Regions from separate parts of the Micromonospora pisi genome, predicted to be linked through region 2. Evidence: riboswitches for the same ligand, from Rfam matches in the RefSeq annotation. Region 2 holds a riboswitch; each other region holds the start of a gene.
The links. Region 2 has a riboswitch for cobalamin ahead of BDK92_RS33655 (VWA domain-containing protein). Riboswitches for the same ligand answer to the same signal wherever they lie in the genome.
Positions count from the first base shown of each region.

Region 1: it holds a riboswitch for cobalamin, as region 2 does, so the genes downstream of both, bluB (5,6-dimethylbenzimidazole synthase) here and BDK92_RS33655 (VWA domain-containing protein) in region 2, are expected to answer to the same signal.
Region 3: it holds a riboswitch for cobalamin, as region 2 does, so the genes downstream of both, BDK92_RS02550 (CbtB domain-containing protein) here and BDK92_RS33655 (VWA domain-containing protein) in region 2, are expected to answer to the same signal.
Region 4: it holds a riboswitch for cobalamin, as region 2 does, so the genes downstream of both, BDK92_RS31735 (ribonucleoside-diphosphate reductase subunit alpha) here and BDK92_RS33655 (VWA domain-containing protein) in region 2, are expected to answer to the same signal.

Region 1 is NZ_RBKT01000001.1:3,878,182-3,880,375, reverse strand. Features, by position in the region: gene bluB (5,6-dimethylbenzimidazole synthase) at 242-871, opposite strand; cobalamin riboswitch at 902-1,101, opposite strand; gene BDK92_RS16280 (alpha/beta hydrolase) at 1,217-1,918, opposite strand.
Region 2 is NZ_RBKT01000001.1:7,853,209-7,855,402, reverse strand. Features, by position in the region: gene BDK92_RS33655 (VWA domain-containing protein) at 1-1,004, opposite strand, end outside; cobalamin riboswitch at 1,089-1,213, opposite strand; gene BDK92_RS33650 (GntR family transcriptional regulator) at 1,328-2,134, shown strand; gene BDK92_RS33645 (DMT family transporter) at 2,136-2,194, shown strand, end outside.
Region 3 is NZ_RBKT01000001.1:610,888-613,081, forward strand. Features, by position in the region: gene recQ (DNA helicase RecQ) at 1-80, shown strand, start outside; gene BDK92_RS02545 (histidine phosphatase family protein) at 86-655, opposite strand; adenosylcobalamin (AdoCbl) riboswitch at 775-877, shown strand; gene BDK92_RS02550 (CbtB domain-containing protein) at 917-1,144, shown strand; gene BDK92_RS02555 (CbtA family protein) at 1,161-1,946, shown strand; gene BDK92_RS02560 (DUF6582 domain-containing protein) at 2,040-2,194, opposite strand, start outside.
Region 4 is NZ_RBKT01000001.1:7,413,943-7,416,136, forward strand. Features, by position in the region: gene BDK92_RS31735 (ribonucleoside-diphosphate reductase subunit alpha) at 1-1,093, opposite strand, end outside; cobalamin riboswitch at 1,235-1,464, opposite strand; gene BDK92_RS31740 (Gfo/Idh/MocA family protein) at 1,596-2,194, shown strand, end outside.

The DNA.
Region 1 (2,194 bases), 4.0 Mb from region 2:
ACAGGGCTTACGGCTCGTCCCGGACATCCGCGCCTGGGGCGTGGTTCGACGCTGTGGACGCCCCAGGCGCCCGGGGCGACTTCCTGTTCGTGATCACGATGTGGTCGTGACCGGGGCCAAGCCGCTGGGCTGAGGAAACCGCCCCGGAGGGCGACGCGCGCACGGGCGTACCGGTCGCGGCCGGCACATCCGAGCGCGCGTCGGGTGGTGGCCCCTCGATGACGCCCGGTCCCGCAGTGGGTCAACCGGCGCTCCACCGATCGTGGTGGATCGCCTCGGTCACCGGACGTCGCTGGCGCCAGCCGTGCCGCTCCAGGTCCGGCGTCTGCTCCAGATGGGTGACCGGGCCGAGGCAGAGCCACGCCACCGGGCGGATGGTGGCCGGGATGCCGAGCAGATCGCGCAGGAACGGCTCCCGGTAGAACGAGACCCAACCGACCCCGAGTTGCTCGGCGGTCGCGGCCAGCCACAGGTTTTGGATCGCCAGACAGACCGAGTAGAGGCCGGCGTCGGCGATCGCGTGGCGACCCAGCACGGCCGGCCCACCCCGCTCCGGGTCGTACGTGACCACGACCGACAACGTCGACTCACGTACGCCATCGATCTTGATCCGGGCGAAGCGTTCCGCCGCCGCACCGTCGAGAGTGGCCGCGAAGGTGTCCCGCTCCCGCTCCACGTGCCGGTGGAACTCCTGCCGCAGCTCACGATCGCGGACCAGGATGAAGTCCCAGGGCTGGGAGAGACCGACGCTCGGTGCGGCGTGCGCCGCCGTCAGGATCCGGTCCAACGTCTCGTCGGGGATCGGCGCCCCGGTGAACTGGGCACGTACGTCCCGGCGGCGGTGGATGGTCTCGTAGAGTCCGGTGTTCAAGGCAGGCTCCCGCTGCGCTCGTGCCCCTGACGGGGCCGGTGACGCGAGGCCGGTCTTCGGACTCCTGGATCTACGCTGGTCACCCGCCTTCCCAGCCCGTCAAGGCCAGTGGCTGCGTCTGGTACGCGTGGGTGGCAACTCCCCGGTCACCGCGGCGGGCCCGTGCCGGATTCACACCGGCTTCCCGATTCTCCCCGCTCGCGCGGGGCACCTCGCAACGTTTGTGCCACCGCGCACCCTAGCGGCACCCGACGACCCCGGGACGAACCCCGCCATGAATTCCGGATTGGAGCAGCGGTGGGCCGGGTTGTTCCCGGCCACCGCCACACCATCGCGCCGCGTGCGTCAGGCAGAAAGCTCCGCCCGGATCAGCGCGGCCAGTTCGGCAGGCTGAGAAAGGAACGGCGAGTGCGAGGAGTTCATCCTCAACACCCGCTCGGCCCGCTTCGCCATGAGCTCCTGGACGAAGGGCGGGATGGCGTTGTCGGCCTCGCAGATGATGTAGGTGCTGGGAATGGTCTGCCACGCCGCCCGGGTCAACGGCTGCTGCGTCGAGGCCCACCCCTGGAGTCCGAGTTGCGCAACTGCCTGTTCTGCGATTTCCGGGTCGACATCGCCATAGAAGACCTCGCGGGGCTGCGACGCCTTGATGTGACCCTTGCCCTTCAGTTCCGCCTGCTCGTGCACCTCCCACCAGGGCGGAGCAACGCCGCCGGCGCTGGAGAACAGCGAATCGCCGACATCCAATTGGAAAGCAGCGAGATAAACAATCCGGAGTACGTTCTCCGCGGCACTGAGCGCCTCTGTGACCGGAGCGCCAGCGTAGGAGTGGGCGACGACCACGACCGGGCCGTCGATGGCGGCGACGGCGGCCTTGACCACGGCCGCGTCGTCGTAGAGGTCCCCGAGGGCGGCGGGGTCGTTGCCACTACTGGGCAATGCGACGGTGTGGATGTCGATGTCCGGGAGCTGCTCGACGAGCGACTGCCAGACCCAGGGCCCGTGCCAGGCGCCGTGCACGAGAAGAACCGACGGAGTTCTGTTCAAGATAATGTTCCTGCCCGCAATGGATTCGAATGATCGGATCTGGGGTTCGCCGCCGCCCGCGTCGCCGCCCCGCAGCGCGGAGCGCCCATCCCGACCGGCAACGGCGGAAATATATGCCGCTACTTTCGGGTAGCAGGGTGCGGTCGACTATGAGCCGAGCCACAAGCCCGGCGGCGACCGTTGCCACCGTGAGCAACAACACTCTGCTCGGGTTCGTGTCGAACCTATGCACGTAGACATGCACTCGAATCCCGTATTGCTGGGCGGGCGGCAAAA
Region 2 (2,194 bases):
TCACGGAGCAGTTCCTCGAGTTTGTCCTGGTCGGTGCCGGGCGGGTCGAGCGGGTCCCGGCGGCGCCGGTGTGGCAGCGCCAGCCGGGCGGCGGCGGCGACGTCATCGGCGGTCACCACGTCCCGGTCGTGCCAGGCGGCGAGCGCCACGGCGGTCCGGGCGACCACGATGTCGGCGCGGAGCCCGTCGACCCCGTACTCGAGGCAGATGGTCGCGATCCGGTCCAGTTCGGCGTCGGGCAGCCGCACCGAGGGCAGCCGCAGCCGGGCGGCCGCGATCCGCCGGGCGAGTACGGCGTCCTCCTCCACCCAGCGCGCCGCGAAGCCCACCGGGTCGGTCTCGTACGCGAGCCGCCGGCGCACCACCTCGGCCCGGGCGGGCGCCTCGCGGGGTGCGGCCACGGCCACCACCAGCCCGAACCGGTCCACCAACTGGGGGCGGGGTTCGCCCTCCTCCGGGTTCATCGTGCCGACGAGCAGGAAGCGGGCCGCGTGCTTGACCGAGACCCCGTCCCGTTCGACGTGTGCCCGGCCCATCGCGGCGGCGTCGAGCAGCAGGTCGACCAGGTGGTCCGGAAGCAGGTTGACCTCGTCGACGTAGAGCACGCCACGGTGGGCGGCGGCGAGCAGGCCCGGCTCGTACGCCTTGACCCCGTCGGCGAGGGCGCGTTGCAGGTCCAGGGTGCCGACGACCCGGTCCTCGGTGGCGCCGACCGGCAGCTCGACCAGGGTGGCGCGGCGTCGTACGGCGGTCGCACCGGGCTCGTGCGGGCCGTCCGGGCAGTCGCCGTCGGGGTTGGCCGGGTCGCAGGCGAACCGGCAGCCGGGGACCACGTCGACGTCGGGCAGCAGCGCGGCGAGGGCCCGGACGATTGTCGACTTCGCGGTGCCCTTCTCGCCACGGACCAGCACCCCGCCGATGGCCGGGGAGACCGCGTTGAGGAGCAGGGCGAGTCGCAGTTCGGCCAGGCCGACGACGGCGGAGAACGGGTACGGCGGGGTCATCGCCCACTCAGGCGCGCAGAAGCCATGCTCAAGTCCCTTCCGCGGGTGTCCACGCCCGCGTTGGCTGGGTGGTGCGAGCGGTCGGAGTCTCCTGACTCCCGGATCGACGCTTCCCCTCGACCTTCCGGCCTTTCGGCCGTGGCCCGTGCGTGAGGGGTCACTCCCCGGTCACAGTGGCGGGACCGCCCCGGACTCACACCGGGTTCCTCCGCGCACCGCTCTCGTTGCGCCATGCTGTCCCACCGACCGGCCCGCCGTCAACGTGAGCACCGCGACCCGCAGAAGCAACTGGCTTAAGCCAGTTGCGTTACACTCGATGACTGGTGTCCCAGAGACGGGTGGAGCAGTTGACCGAGCGACCCGAACCAGACAAGCGACCCGCGAGCCGGCGAATCGCGGATGACCTCCGTGCCGCCATCGATCGCGGTGAGCTGCGCGCAGATGCCCGACTGCCGTCCGAGCGCGAGCTGTCGATGACGTACGGCACCGCGCGCAACACCGCGCGGGAAGCGATCAGCATCCTTCAGTCCGAAGGTCTGGTGGTCGCACAGCACGGACGGGGTGTCTTCGTCCGAAAACGCTGGCCGCTCATCCGACTTGGCGCAAGCCGCTACTCACGCCGGTTGCGTCAGGAGACCGGGCTGTCACCATTCCGGATCGAGGTCAGCCGGCAGGGACGGGCCCCGCGTACGGAATGCCGCTCGGTGACGCGCGAGCGTCCACCGCTCGACGTGGCCGACCGACTCTCGCTCGACCCGGCGACGTCCGAGGTCGTGCGGCGGGAGAACTGGTACTACGCCGACGAGGAGCCGGTCCAGCTCGGCGTCACCTACATTCCGGTCGACATCGCCGGCGATTCCGTCCTCGCCACAGAGAAGACGCTCGGGACCGGCAGCATCTACGCCAGGTTCGAAGACCTCGGGTATCCCATCGCCCGGATCCGGGAAGAGGTCAGCGCACGCATGCCGAGCACCGACGAGTCGGCCCGACTCGCCGTACCGCCCGGCGTACCGATCATCGAGGTGCTGCACACCGGGTACGACGCCGAAGGCCGGCCGTTCGAGGTCACCAGGTTCACCATGCGCGGCGACCTGAACGGCCTGGACTACGAGATGCCGATCGAGGATTGATGTGGGAACCCGGATCGACCGTGGAAGCATCGCGCGACTGGCCCTGCTGGCCCTGATCTG
Region 3 (2,194 bases), 7.2 Mb from region 2:
TGGGCGGGGTCAGCGGCGTCGGCGAGAACAAGCTGGCCAAGTACGGCCAGCAGATCCTGGACACCCTGGCGAACGACTGAGCGGCTCAGCCCAGCGGATCCCCCGACCGGCGCAGATTCCACCGTCCGGCACCACCCCTGAGCACGGTCCCGGTCAGCGGGGCGATGTCGATACGCCAGAACGAGGCGGGCGTCGCCGCGATCGCGTTGACGACCAGGGCACGGATCACCATCGGATGGGTGACGGCGATGACCGTACGGGCGGTGCCGGGAAGTTCCCGCAGCCAGGTCCCGGTCCGGGCGAGCAGGTCGTCGAGGCTCTCGCCGCCGTGTGGCGCGGCCGCCGGGTCGGTCAGCCAGGCCGCGACCGCGTCCGGCTCGTCGGCGGCGACCTCGTCGAGGGTACGCCCCGACCAGCGACCGAGATCCCCGTCACGCAACCCGTCGTCGGTGACGGGAGTCAGCCCGAGCGCGGTGGCGGTCTGCGCGCAGCGGCGGGCGGGGGCGCAGCGCACCTCGTCGTGGCGGGGCAGGTTCGCGGCGGCGGCGCTGGCGGCGGCGAGCCCGTGCGGGTCCAGCGGCTCGTCCAGGGGAAACGCCGCCCGGCGTACCGCCGGGGTGGGCGCGTGGGAGACGAGGACCAGTCGGATCGTCACCGCTGCGTCGACCTGCTTTCGATCCGGGTGCCGGGTCACGCCGGGACCGCCGGTGCGCGGGGCATGTGGGGCCGCAGGTTGACACCCCGGCGCCGCCGCCCGTAGCGTCCCGACCACAGCGTGACGGTGGGAGGAAGCCGGTGGGAACCCGGCACGGTCGCGCCACTGTAACCGGTCCCCGGATAACGGCGGCTCCCGGAAGTCAGACCCTCCACCGTCACGGACGCCGCTATGGGACGCGTGATCCCGAGGAGGTTTGCCATGGCAAACGTATCCGTATCCGCACTGCCGACGCCGACCGCCGTACCGGCGCCGACGCCGATCCCGCTCCGCCAGATCCTGCCCTGGGCGATCTTCGGTGCGGTGCTCGCCGTCGTGCTGCTCTACTTCGTCGGCGCGGAGCAGGGTGTGACCTCCGTCTTCTCCGGTGAGTCGGTGCACGAGTTCGTCCACGACGGACGCCACCTGCTCGGTTTCCCCTGTCACTAGCAGCGGGCGGACCAAGATGCTCTCCGCTCGTTCGCTGCTGATCCGTGGGATGCTGGTCGGCCTCGCCGCCGGTGTCGCCGCCTACCTGTTCGCCACCCTCTTCGGTGAGGGCCCGGTCGGGCAGGCGATCGATTTCGAGTCCGCGCAGGGTGCCGCCGCACACGCGGCGGCGCACGCGGCCGACGCCGGGGCACACACCGACGCGGCCGAGCCCGAACTGGTCAGCCGTCTCGTGCAGAGCACGATCGGGTTGGCCACCGCCGCACTCGTGTACGGGGTGGCGCTCGGTGGCCTGTTCGCACTCGCGTTCGCGATCGCGTACGGCCGGATCGGTCGGTTCACCCCGCGTGCGACCGCCGCTCTGGTCGCCCTCGGCGGCTTCGTGACGGTCGCTCTCGTCCCGTTCCTGAAATACCCGGCGAACCCGCCGGCCACGGGTAACCCGGACACCCTCGACCAGCGGACCGTCCTGTACTTCCTGATGATCGTGATCGGGGTGGCTGCCGGGCTGCTCGCCCTGCACCTCGGCCGGTGGCTCCAACCCCGGTACGGCGCGTGGAACGCGACCCTGCTCGCGGTGGGGGCGTACGCGGTCTTCATCACCGTCGTGCAGTTCTCACTGCCGACGATCAACGAGGTGCCGGACGGCTTCCCCGCCCTGGTGCTGTGGGAGTTCCGGCTCGCGTCACTCGGCACCCAGTTCGTCACCTGGGCCACCCTCGGGTTGCTCTTCGGCGCGCTCACCGAACGCCGGGTCCGCGCCAGCGCCACCCGACGGGTGGGCGAGACGGTCCCGGCCTGACGGGTCCGGCACGCGACAGCGCACGACCACCTCCGCTCGGCGGGCTCCACGCCCGTCGAGCGGTGGCCGTCGCCGCCGCTGCCGCCCCGCCGGTCAGCGCCGGCTGTGGACCGGGTTCGGGGTGTGTGGCAGCTTGCCGAGCTGCCGCCACTCGGTCTCGGCCACCTCGACCCCGTAGTGCTTCGCGGCGGCCTTGATGTTGGCGAACGCCTGCTCCCGCTCGGCGTCCGTCACGCCCTGTACCTGGT
Region 4 (2,194 bases), 440 kb from region 2:
CGGCCGGGTCGAACAGCGACCACACCTCGTCAGCCTCGACCCGGCGCATGAACTCGTCCGGGATCCAGTTGGCCAGGTTCAGGTTGTGCGTACGTCGCGCGTCCTCACCGGTATTGTCGCGAAGCTCGAGGAACTCCTCGACGTCCGGGTGCCACGGCTCCAAGTATACGCAGGCCGCGCCCTTGCGCCGGCCACCCTGGTTGACCGCCGCCACGCTCGCGTCCAGGGTCCGCAACCACGGCACGATCCCGTTGGAGAGCCCGTTCGTGCCCCGGATCAGCGCACCCCGGGAACGTACCCGGGACCAGGAGATGCCGATTCCGCCGGCGAACTTCGACAGCTTCGCCACCTGGGCGTACCGGTCGTAGATCGAGTCGAGTTCGTCGCGGGGCGAGTCGACCAGGAAGCAGGAGGACATCTGGGTGTGCGCGGTGCCGGAGTTGAAGAGCGTGGGCGAGCTGGGCAGGTAGGCCAGCGACGACATCAGCCGGTAGAACCCGATCGCCTCGGCCGGGGTCTCGGAGAGTCCGCAGGCGACCCGCAGCAGCCAGTACTGGGGGGTCTCCACGGTCAGCCGGGTCACCGGGTGGCGCAGCAGGTAGCGGTCGTAGACCGTACGCAGTCCGAAGTACTCGAACCGCAGGTCGGCCGTGGGATCGATCGCGTCGTCGAGCTTGCGGGCGTTGACCGACACGAACCGCGCCGTCTCGTCGCCGATCAGCCCCTGTTCGTGACCGAGCCGGATCGCCTGGCTGAACGAGGCGATGCCCTGGCCACGTACCTCCTTGTCGACGTATCCGGCGAGCAACCGGGCGGCGAGCCGGGAGTACTGCGGCTCCTCGCCGGTCATCGCCGCGGCGGTCTGGATCGACAGCCGGTCCAGTTCGGCCGTGGTCGCCCCGTCGTAGAGGCCGCTGATCGTCTTCGTGGCCACCCGTAGCGGGTCGATCTCGGTCAGGTCGTCCGCCCACCGCGCCACCGCCCGGACGATTTTCTGTACGTCGACCGGCTCGGTCGCACCGTTGCGCTTACGTACGTGCATCTGGGTACGGCGCTGCCCCGGTGCGAGTGGACCACCCTCGCCCGTCACCATCTCCGTGACCGTCACCTGTCACTCCTCGTACTCGTCGTGGACGAGGTCCGAGTGCGCAGGCAGGCGGAGACGCGCAGCCCACGGGGGCGCGTCGCAGCCGTCGACCGTCCCACGCGGTCTCGGACCGCCGCGCGCGGTTCGCCGGGCGCGGCGCTACTGGCAGGTCTTCGGACTCGCGGGCACGGCCACGGAAACCCGTGTCCTCCTACTGGCCGTCGCTTCCCAGGTGACCGGCGGACGCCGGTGCTCCCAGTGCTCTGTGACGGCGGTCGTTCCCACTCACCGCTGCGGGGCAGTCCCGGATTCACACCGGGTTCCCTGTTGCCTCAACCGGCTGGATGCCCGGCTGAACCAGTTGCGTCACGAACTATATATGGGGTGGCGGAGAAAAACGAACACCAGATGTCGTGTCGGTGTGTTGCTCGGGCTGCCGATTTCTGTCCCAACGCCCACGGGCCGACACCACCGACACCCTGCCGGGCGATGCCCTAAGGTTGCCCGGATGGCAGGCGAGACGTCCTTTGCGTTGATCGGGTTCGGCTGGCGGGCGCAGGCATTCTGGCGGTTGTCCGCCGCGCTGCCCGACGTGACCTGCGTCGGGGCCGTGGTCCCCACACCCCGGGCACTGCCGGTGCCGTACTTCGGTTCGCTCGCCGACTGCCTGGCGACCGCCCGGCCGGACTTCCTGGTTACCGCCCTGCCCCGAGCGGTGAACGCGGAGGTTGTCACTGCGGCGGTGGCGAGCGGCGTACCGGTGCTGACCGAGACCCCGCCCGCGTCCGATGTCGCCGGACTGCGTCGGCTCTGGGACGAGGTCGGCGGATCCGGCCTGGTCCAGGTCGCCGAACAGTATCTGCTGATGCCCGCACACGCCGCCCGCGCGGCGGCCGTCCGCTCCGGCATCATCGGTACGCCCACCCAGGTCCAGGTCTCCTCGACGCACCAGTACCACGCCGTCTCCCTCATCCGTGGCCTGCTCGGTGTCGGTCATGACCCGGCCACCGTTCGGGCGAGCCGGACCACCGCACCGCTGCTCGACCCGCAGACCCGCCAGGGCTGGACCGACGACCCGACACCGAAGCCGGCCACCACCACCATCGC